2 regions of the Shewanella sp. 5S214 genome follow, and region 1 is predicted to be linked to the other one. Evidence: predicted binding sites of a transcription regulator. Region 1 holds the regulator's gene; the other holds the start of a gene.

Region 1 (5,274 bases):
ATGTTATTAGCGCTATCCAATTTGCACTAGCAGATGTAATAAGGTAATGATTTAATCTCGACACTGGGTCTCATTATGTATCAAGCCACTTGGCTAGAAAAAAATATAATAGCAAAGCAAGCTGTTGCACCGCCATCCATGGGGGCGGCACCCATTGAAGGTGATTCGATTGCGAATAAGTCGATTGCGAGTCATCCTACCGCTTTAGAAGGCAACGCGATTGAACTTGCTGAAAGCAAACTCTCAGCGATAAAGCTCTGTGCAATAAAAGAATGGTCAGCCATTAAATTATTCTATCGTCAGCATATGCCTTATGCGCGATTAGCTCAAAAAGAAGCCATAGCAGTTATTAATCACCTAAACTCAAGCGCTACTGATAATCAAGACAGGAGTGATGACGTTAATAGAGCGACATTCAGACCGCGAAATATTATTGCCGCTATAAGAGTCAAACCGATAGGCCACTATCAACTGGTAAATGGGTTGTTAGTTCACCCCGACTATCGTGGCCAACACCATGCAAGCCACTTATTACAGTTTATTGCACCTAGATTAAAGACTAAACATTGCTTCTTATTTGCTCACCCATGGTTAATAGGCTTATATCAACAGCAGCACTTTGTGGCGATAGAACCGCGGCAAATATCGCAGTTACCAGCAGAAATAACCCAATTATACTATCGTTACCACTCTGAAGAACGACCACTGGTACTGATGCAGTTAAATAACCCTGAGCAATAATGCACATCAATGATTTAGCTAAATCATCCTAATGCGTAAACATAAATGAAGATAGTACAATAAAATAGGTTAACAATGATCGAAATGCGCACTTTCAATGCACATAAATGACACTTGCTGCATACTCATTATTGGCACATCTTTGACACTAATTGATGCCATATTGATCTGCTCAATTTGAGTAAATAAGGCTATCGCAGCATGATAGTCATTGGTTACCCCACAAAATACCCATCTATCATGCCAGCGCACAAAATATCCTGATTGCTGCACTTGTAGATTATCCTTACAGTGCACACTTGCTTCAATACAATCATATGATTCATTTGCCTCAGCCAATACCGCGGCAATCAGCTTCATGTTGTCAAATGCTGATAATCTTAAACCAAGGTAAGGTGAAAAAAGGGTTTCAAAGTCAGTACTCATTATATTCCTAATTAATAACCACTTTATTCACGCACCAAGACATAGTTAGCTGATGACATTGGCTGTAGAGGTGGCCAATAAACAATAATCACGTTGTTCAAAACGAAATTGTTCAATCTGTGTCATCGCAGCTTTTTGTTGATGTGCCGCTAAAGAGCGAGCATTGTCTGCAGCAACATAGGTCACCATAAATGGAAAGCTAGTGTTTACTTGTTTTTTTAACTCACTCACTAACGCCGCAAACACGCCTTGGCCACGTTTTGACTCTTGGATCCAAACCGGCCCATATTGACACGAATTGGTCGTCGATAAAGCTTGCCCAGCCAACTCGGCGAACTTAATCTTTTGAATAATATGGCGATACAATGGTTGCGCAGAAAAAAATGACCATCTCGCTGCCATCACATAACCAATAATTTGCCCTTGCTCTTCTGCCACCATAAACCAATGTTGATTAATTAGCTGACCCACCTCACTTTTAGTAAATGAATGAGCATGTAATTGGTTATCTGAACCAGACAACTCATCATCTACATGAGCACGCTCTAACTGCACAATAGCAGTAACATCGGTGAATAACGCCTTACGGATAATAAATGACAATGATTATTCCTTTGGATCTGAATGGGGAGGTTGCTTCTTAGCCCATTCTATCACTAGCGCAACAGGCAGCGGAGACATAATTAATGTTCCTACGCCAATGAGCAATGCAATCACCAACATACCACTGACTTGCTGACCTATATCGCTTTGCCAATATAAGCCTACGCCCACCAGCAACATAATTAAGCCGATGATATGCAACACTTTGACTAATTTAATCATTTGATTCTCTTTAGTTCGTTAAATAATGTTCATTAATCCAAAAACTGACAATTATTTACTCTTTTATTAATGCTCAAGTAGTAGAATAGCGCCAATTTTTTCGTATTTGGAACCCTCTCAGCATGATAAAGCATATTCTCGGCGCCGCAGTTATAGTTATAGGCCTTAGTGCTTGCCAAAGTCCATCGGCCACTGTCTCAAATGAACAATTAATTGGTACTTGGCATGTCGACACCGTCCTCGACACTCCAACCATTAATAATAGTCCTGCAACGTTAGTTTTTGCCGCAGATGGCGAGTTAACAGGTAACAACAGTTGTAATCAATTTTTTGGCAGTTATGCCCAGCAAGGTAACTTTTTACAGCTGGCACCAGCAGGCACTACCATGAAAGCCTGCGTTGACAGCTTTATGAGCCAAGAAGCTGAGTTGATGCAAGCTATCTCATTAGTACAACAAGTTGATTTCTCAAAAGGAAAACTTAATCTATTGTCAGAAAAGGGTGATACCCTATTGGTACTGACAAGACAATCATCGCCATTATCTTAATCATTTATTGCTTAAATGAGTCACAGAACTAACACAAGTGTCAGCTTAAAGTTCCACGACAAAATGAATTTTTATTCAATAAATTTGATTTTTTCTTGACTTAATAAGTCAATCTATTCAAAATGTGCTAGATTTTTGAATAACAAATATAAGATGAAATATCATTATGCCAGCGACAAGAAATCAGGATGAGCTCGTACGAACTTTTAAATCGATTCTCAAAGAAGAACGTTTTGGAAGCCAGAGCGAGATTGTTAATGCGCTTCAAACCGAAGGATTCGGTAATATTAATCAATCTAAAGTATCGCGTATGCTCAGCAAATTTGGTGCTGTTCGTACTCGTAACGCCAAGCAAGAAATGGTCTATTGCCTGCCTGCAGAGCTAGGCGTTCCAACTGCGGGTAGCCCAGTTAAGAATTTAGTGCTAGATGTTGATCATAACCAAGCCATGATAGTGGTAAGAACCAGTCCAGGTGCAGCACAATTAATTGCTCGTTTGCTGGATTCAATAGGTAAACCTGAAGGGATATTAGGTACCATTGCTGGCGATGATACGATTTTCATTTGCCCTGCAAGTATAAAAACTATTGATGATACCTTAGAGACCGTTAGATCTTTATTCAATTATAGTGAATAAAATATCACTATAAAAAAAGCAATGCCATGGCATTGCTTTTTTTTTGCTTAACGCGGGTGGTTACGCATCATCGAATTGAGTTAAAAAATCTAATGATGGCACAAAGAATGATGATCCGGTCAACGCTTTGGTAAACAACATTAAATGATCATGATTTCCATGGCCATCACCGTGCACCATACTGCGAAGCATTTGTTCAAAATGTTCTGGAGTGCGGCACACAGAAATAAAAATCAGCCCTTGCTCTCGAATCGAACCATAAGGCATGCTTTGACGCAGGATTTCTAATGAATTACCTTGCGCATCTTTTAAATTAACTCGCTTGGTATGGCTGGTTAGTGGCTTATCTTCTGACTCATATTCAATATCATCAACTTTAGTTCGACCAAAAATATCTTCTTGTTTTTTCAGTGGTAAACGATGCCATTTACTTAAGTTATGCATGTATTTTTGTACATGAACATAACTACCAGAGGCAAACGCTTTATCTTCATTACCAACCAATGCAACCTCTTGACGATGGCGCCCCTTAGGGTTTTCGGTACCATCAACAAAACCGGTTAAATCACGGCTGTCCATAAAACGGAAACCACGCTCTTCATCAACTAGCTCAACCAAATCTTCAAACATTTGATTAATCTCATTTGCGACAAGATGTAAAATATCGTAACGGTCACAACGAATATGAATAAACAGATCATATTCCATTGCAGGTGCATCACGAATACCTTCATTCATAGCAGGAAAAGGTTTTAATAATGCTGGGCGCGCATCAGGATAAAAGGTATCCCAAAAATTAGCACCAATACCGACAAAGCCATTAAAAGCACTGTCTGCATATTGATCTGTGAGCTCATAGATGTATTGCGCCACATTAGCAATAGATGGACGTAACTGATCTTCAACACCATCATTGGCATTAAACATCAGGTACACACTGTGTAAATTACCTTCTGCGCAAATCCCTAACTGTTCACGAGGCATAGCTTGGTTATCCATATTAACTTGATCCACCTTAATACTAAATGTCGGCCTAAATGATGATAATTTAACGCATTGAACTCATTAGAGAGCGATTCACATATCGTCTTAGTTTAGCTAATGATTAACTAACAATGAGCTTATCTTAATCAAATATAAATTACTTGAAGTGTACTCACATTTAGCTGATTTGTATCACCTATTGCACTCATATTCTCTCAAGTAAAAGATTGAACAGCTGTTTTAATAGATGGCTCACTCAACTCAAGTTATAGGATATTCTTCGTTAGCCGAAATCATAATATTGAGCTTATTGACTCTCAAACTTGTCATTTATTTGATTAACAGACCCACACTTTTATGACTGCATGCTGCAAGTAATGGTCTATTTTAAATTAAAGCAGCACAGTGGGCTAGACAGTAAACGGTTTTATAACAGGTTATGATTCAAGTCTGATGTTAACAATTATGCTCCATATTAAGATGACCATAGCAATCGTTAATTAAAAATGACTAGCGGATGTGGCGCAATGTGAATATCAACTCGTTGGCCAGGTATTAGTGTCGTTGATTGACTACTTACATCCAAGATATCAGCGCCAACTTTCACTTGATAATGGCATACAGTACCCAAAAAATGCCTTTCAACAATACAGCCACGACCATTGGTATTAGGATGAACTTCAATTTGCTGCGGTCGTAATAATACTTGCCCTTGGCTTCCAATCGGCCAAGGTAATTTTTCAGTACTATTAAGATTTCCAAGAGCATAATCAACTTGATAACTCGTGGTTACAGTAACAGGTAAATAATTACCCGCGCCGAGGAAATCAGCCACGTAGCGCTCTTTTGGCGAACGGTATAAGGTTTCCGCTTTACCATGTTGAATAATGGCGCCATCTTTAAATAATGCCAGCTTATCTGCAAAGACAAATGCCTCATCTTTACTGTGTGTCACAAACACCGCACTCACATTTCGCTTTTTTAATATGGCACGAATTTCCAGCATCATCTCGTTACGTACTTGCGCATCAATATTGGAAAAAGGTTCATCAAGTAATAATAATTCAGGTTGATATGCTAAGGCTCGCGCAATTGAAACTCGCTGCTGCTGTC
Region 2 (5,274 bases), on a different contig from region 1:
GTTCCAACATGACACCATTAATTGCCCTTGATAATCGGAGTCTATTAATCCGATTAAATTGCCTAAAACGATACCATGCTTGTGGCCCATGCCTGAGCGCGGCAAAATTACCGCCGCAAGGCTGGGGTCGGCAATATGAATAGCGATACCGGTTGGAATTAATACCGTTTGACCAGGTTCAATCACCATAGTCGCGTCGGTCATGGCGCGTAAGTCCATGCCTGCACTACCTGAAGTTGCGTAGGCGGGTAATGGAAACTCACTGCCAATACGCGAGTCGATAATTTTTAGTTCAATGGGTGTTTTCATGATTTTTTTAGTTGTTGTTCTATCAATGTAAGTAATTGGCGCGCTAGGGTCAGTTTATCTGTTGCCGGCAGTTGTTGGCTGCCATCTTGCCAGAATACCTGTAGTGCATTGCTATCGGCATTAAAGCCTAAGCCTTGAATAGAAACATCGTTGGCGGCAATCATATCAAGCTTTTTGCGCTGTAGTTTGCCGCGAGCGTATTGTTCGACATCGTTTGTTTCAGCAGCAAAACCGACCGTAAAAGGTCGGATAGCGTGCTGAGCTACCGCGGCTAAGATATCAGGATTTCGTACCAGCGCAAGTTGCATTTGTTCAGCCGATTTTTTGATTTTTTGATCCGCGACAGCAGCAATTCGATAATCAGCCACTGCGGCACAGCCGATAAAAATATCATGTTGTTCAACTTGGCCCATTACAGCTTCGAGCATCTGCTGCGCTGAATCAACATCAATACGCGTGACGCCTGAAGGCGTGGCTAAATTGACTGGACCAGAGACTAATGTCACCTTGGCGCCCATTTCAGCCGCTGCTTGCGCTAATGCATAACCCATTTTCCCTGAGCTGTGATTCGAGATATATCGCACTGGATCTATGGCTTCACGTGTTGGGCCCGCAGTTATAAGCACGTTATGGCCGCAGAGTGATTTAGGGCCAAAAAATTGCACTAATTGTTCTGCCATCGCAGTGGGTTCTTGCATTCTGCCTGGGCCGACTTCACCACAGGCTTGATTACCAGATGCTGGCTGCCAGATGATGAGGCCTTTACGGGCTAAATTGGCTAGGTTTTCTTGAGTGGTGATGTTTTGGTACATCTGTTGATTCATTGCTGGGCATACAATAACAGGCGCACTGGTGGCTAAACAGGTGGTGGTTAGTAAGTCATTCGCCATACCTGCATTGATACGTGCAATTAAATTAGCTGTAGCAGGTGCTAATAGAACAACGTCAGCCCAACGAGCGAGTTCGATATGACCCATAGCCGCTTCTGCTGCGGGATCGAGTAAATCAGAGGCTACTGGGTTGCCAGAGAGCGCTTGTATGGTCAATGGGGTAATAAACTCCATGGCGCTTTGGGTCATAATGACACGTACGTCTGCGCCACGCTCTTTCAAGCGGCGAATAAGGTCTGCACTTTTGTAAGCGGCAATACCGCCACCAATTCCGAGTAATACTTTTTTATTTGTCAGCATGATGCACATTATCCGACTCAAATCTAATTTCGGCTAACAATATCACAAACCTGTGACAAGTTACGTAGATCCAATCTCAAAAATATCGACCATACTGTGTAATTGATTCGAACTCTTTTTGAAAATGACAGTGACCGCTTATTGATGCTGTGATGGGTGATTGTTTTGTGACTAGAGTCGATTGAGTACGCGAAGTGTAATGCCACATTGAATATAAGGGACATTCATGGGAATTAAAGATTGGCCACAAGGAGAAGGGCCGCGAGAAAAATTATTGCTTAAGGGTGCAGGACATCTTTCGGATGCAGAATTGCTCGCGGTAATATTACGTAATGGTCTGGCAGGTCAAAATGCGGTGGATTTAGCCCGAAACATGATTCATCAGTTTGGTGGTTTGCGCAGTTTATTGAGTGCACCTAAAAGCCAAGTCTGTAAATTAGCCGGTGTTGGACCGGTAAAATATGCTCAATTACAGGCTGCAGCGGAAATTTCTAAGCGAATTGCGCATGAAAATCTACAAAGAGGACAAATTTTGACAAATCCTGATTTAACTCGGGACTATTTAATGAGACAATTGGCAGACCGATCCTATGAAGTGTTCGCCTTACTATTGTTGGATACCCAACATAGAGTCATTCAATTTGTAGAATTATTTCGTGGCACCATCGATTCTGCTTCTGTTTATCCTCGCGAGGTTGTAAGCCTTGTTTTGGAGAAAAAAGCGGCAGCGGTAATTGTGTGTCACAATCACCCGTCTGGCATTGCTGAGCCAAGTCAGGCAGATCGGCGAATAACTGAGCGAATAAAAAATGCATTGGCAACCATAGATGTTTCTTTGTTAGATCATATGGTTGTAGGTGATCAGGAGATAGTCTCCTTTGCCGAGCGAGGGTGGATTGTATAAACACTGCTTGATCTTATATGGTCAATCGTGTATAAAATGCGCCCTCTTTGTGCCTCGGGCGACGGCCATACGAGGCACATTAATGCTCGAGCGTTAAAAATTTGTTTTGGAGAAGATTGACATGTCAAGAGTATGCCAAGTAACTGGCAAGAAGCCAATGGTTGGTAACAACCGTTCGCACGCAAAAAATTCGACTCGTCGTCGTTTTTTACCTAACCTACAAAACCACCGTTTTTGGTTAGAAGAAGAAAAGCGTTTCGTGCAATTACGTGTATCTACTAAAGGTATCCGTATTATCGACAAGAAAGGTATCGAAGTGATTGTTAAAGAACTTCGTGCCCGTGGCGAGAAGGTATAATAGAAAATGGCTAAATCTAAAGGTAATCGTGAGAAGATCAAATTAGTATCTACTGCTAAAACTGGTCACTTCTACACTACTGAAAAGAACAAGCGTAACATGCCTGAAAAAATGGAAATCAAGAAATTTGATCCAGTCATTCGTCAGCACGTTATGTACAAAGAAGCTAAAATCAAGTAATTGATTTTTGATTCTTAAAAAAGCCCCTTAATTGGGGCTTTTTTTATGGCCGTTTGAAAATAGTCTATACTAAACTGTTGCATAAGCAGGTGAACTCAAATGGTGACTAAGCTGCTGAGTTGTCTGTACTGCGTAGTTGTTTACTATGTATGGTGCATGATTAATCTTATGGTATTGAATCAAGCTCTGTGGTCATTATTATTATGTGATGATGTTTGAGGATTGTTATTAAAGTTTAATGTAATGTTATAAATATATGCGTAAAGTATTATTCACAGTAAAAATAAGCTAACTTTTTGGCTGTAATGATTTTTTCATATAAATTTGAGACACTCTGTTTTACTTTAAGTGAAATAAAATGCTTTAAAAGTGAATTAAAATGCAATACCATTCCCTTTTGGCACTACAAATCATTGTGTGACATTTTTTGTCATAATCATTAATGCACATCAAATTTATACCGAGGTGAATTTGCCCGTGAGAACCACTGAATTAGTTGATGGATTTCGTCATTCTGCTCCTTATGTTAATGCGCATAGAGGTAAAACTTTTGTCGTCATGTTGGGTGGCGAAGCATTAGCGCATCCACAATTCCGCGGTATTTTGAATGATGTGGCTTTGTTGCACTCGCTTGGGATTGAAGTGGTATTAGTCTATGGTGCAAGACCACAGATAGATGCCGGCTTAAAGGCTGCTGGAATTGAGCCTGCATACCATAATGGTATTCGTATTACTGATGATGAAACCTTAAAGATTATCAAGCAGGTTGCAGGGGCTACTCAATTTGATATTACCGCTAGGCTGTCGATGAGCTTAGGTAATACGCCAATGCAGAATGCACAAATTAACTTAGTCAGTGGTAATTTTGTTATTGCGCAACCGCTGGGTGTTGATGACGGTGTCGACTTTTGTTTAAGTGGCAAAGTACGTCGTATTGATGCACAAGGGTTACGCCGCCAATTAGATAACAACGGTATTGTATTAATGGGGCCGATTGCGGCTTCTGTTACTGGAGAAAGCTTTAACCTGACCGCTGAAGAGGTGGCGACCCAAGTCGCGATTAAGTTAAAGGCGGATAAGATTATTGGTTTTAGTGATAGCCACGGTATTTTAGGCGCAAATGGCGAAGTGATTGCCGAACTTATGCCAGATGATATCGAAGAAATGCTCAAGACAATGTCTGAGGATGATCATACTTCAGTGGGGACTATCGCTTTCTTAAAAGCCAGTGTTGAAGCGTGCCGCCGAGGCGTACCACGTTGTCATTTAGTGAGTTATTTAGAAGATGGCGCCTTGTTACAAGAGTTATTCTCGCGCGAAGGCATAGGTACGCAAATTGTTACTCAAAGTGCTGAGCGTTTACGCCGCGCAACCATTAGCGATATCGGTGGCATTTTAAACCTGATTCGACCTTTAGAAGAGCAAGGTATCTTGGTACGTCGCTCTCGTGAGCAACTTGAAATGGAAATAGAGCAATTTATGCTTGTTGAGCGTGACAATTTAGTCATCGGCTGCGCGGCACTGTATCCATTTGAAGAAGATAATGCCGGTGAGTTTGCCTGTCTTGTGGTGCACCCTGATTATCGTGATGCAGACCGTGGTAGCTTGTTACTCAATAATATTATTGGTCAGGCACGCGTGCGCGGTTATTCCCGTTTATTTGCGTTAACCACTCGTAGCATTCATTGGTTTTTAGAGCATGGTTTTAGTATTGTCGATGTTGAAGAACTGCCGAACAAGAAAAAGCAGCTTTATAACTATCAGCGTCGCTCGAAGATCCTTGCTTTAGATTTATAGTGACGACGATAGGATAAACAGCTAAAAAAATGCCGGATAAATCCGGCATTTTTTTGATTCAATTTTGTACATTGCTAATGTGATTAACTCGTTACGTTAAGCCATTCAATCAATCTTTTTTGCATTAGCCGTGTTCAGCATACTCAATTTTGTGACTTGCCATTAAATGGTTATAAATGGCCTATTATGCTTGGGCTTTTGCTACGGTATTGCGTCGTTGACGTTGCAGTAGCATATCGCCGATAAAGATAATCAATGCCCCCCAAATAAAGCCAAAGGTAATACCTTTCTCAATATCAAACGGTTCATTAAATAATTTCACCGCCAAGATAAACATGATGCTGGGGCCAATATATTGAAAGAAACCCAAAATTGAAAAGGGAATTCTGACCGCCGCTCCAGCAAAACATAGTAATGGGATAGTGGTAATAATGCCGGCAGCGACTAAAAGTAAATTGAGGTCGAGAGTGTTGGCCAGCATGCTTGTTGTCGAGCTGTCTAAAGTGATGAATAGATAACCTAGGGCGATAGGTAAT

The links. Region 1 encodes ArgR, which controls arginine synthesis, uptake and breakdown. Its sites were predicted from a motif close to ANTGAATANNTATTCANT; they were not measured.
Region 2: the regulator ArgR is predicted to act here: its motif matches at 3,310-3,327, upstream of argA (amino-acid N-acetyltransferase).

What each region holds. Positions count from the first base shown of each region.
Region 1 covers NZ_JBGOOV010000008.1:135,081-140,354, reverse strand. The annotation lists gene ACED29_RS07680 (GNAT family N-acetyltransferase) at 76-741, shown strand; gene ACED29_RS07675 (hypothetical protein) at 811-1,167, opposite strand; gene ACED29_RS07670 (N-acetyltransferase family protein) at 1,213-1,770, opposite strand; gene ACED29_RS07665 (hypothetical protein) at 1,774-1,992, opposite strand; gene ACED29_RS07660 (META domain-containing protein) at 2,115-2,540, shown strand; gene argR (transcriptional regulator ArgR) at 2,707-3,177, shown strand; gene ACED29_RS07650 (Dyp-type peroxidase) at 3,238-4,176, opposite strand; gene ACED29_RS07645 (ABC transporter ATP-binding protein) at 4,658-5,274, opposite strand, start outside.
Region 2 covers NZ_JBGOOV010000007.1:36,689-41,962, reverse strand. The annotation lists gene dut (dUTP diphosphatase) at 1-309, opposite strand, end outside; gene coaBC (bifunctional phosphopantothenoylcysteine decarboxylase/phosphopantothenate--cysteine ligase CoaBC) at 306-1,508, opposite strand; gene radC (DNA repair protein RadC) at 1,726-2,403, shown strand; gene rpmB (50S ribosomal protein L28) at 2,525-2,761, shown strand; gene rpmG (50S ribosomal protein L33) at 2,768-2,941, shown strand; gene argA (amino-acid N-acetyltransferase) at 3,419-4,738, shown strand; gene rarD (EamA family transporter RarD) at 4,923-5,274, opposite strand, start outside.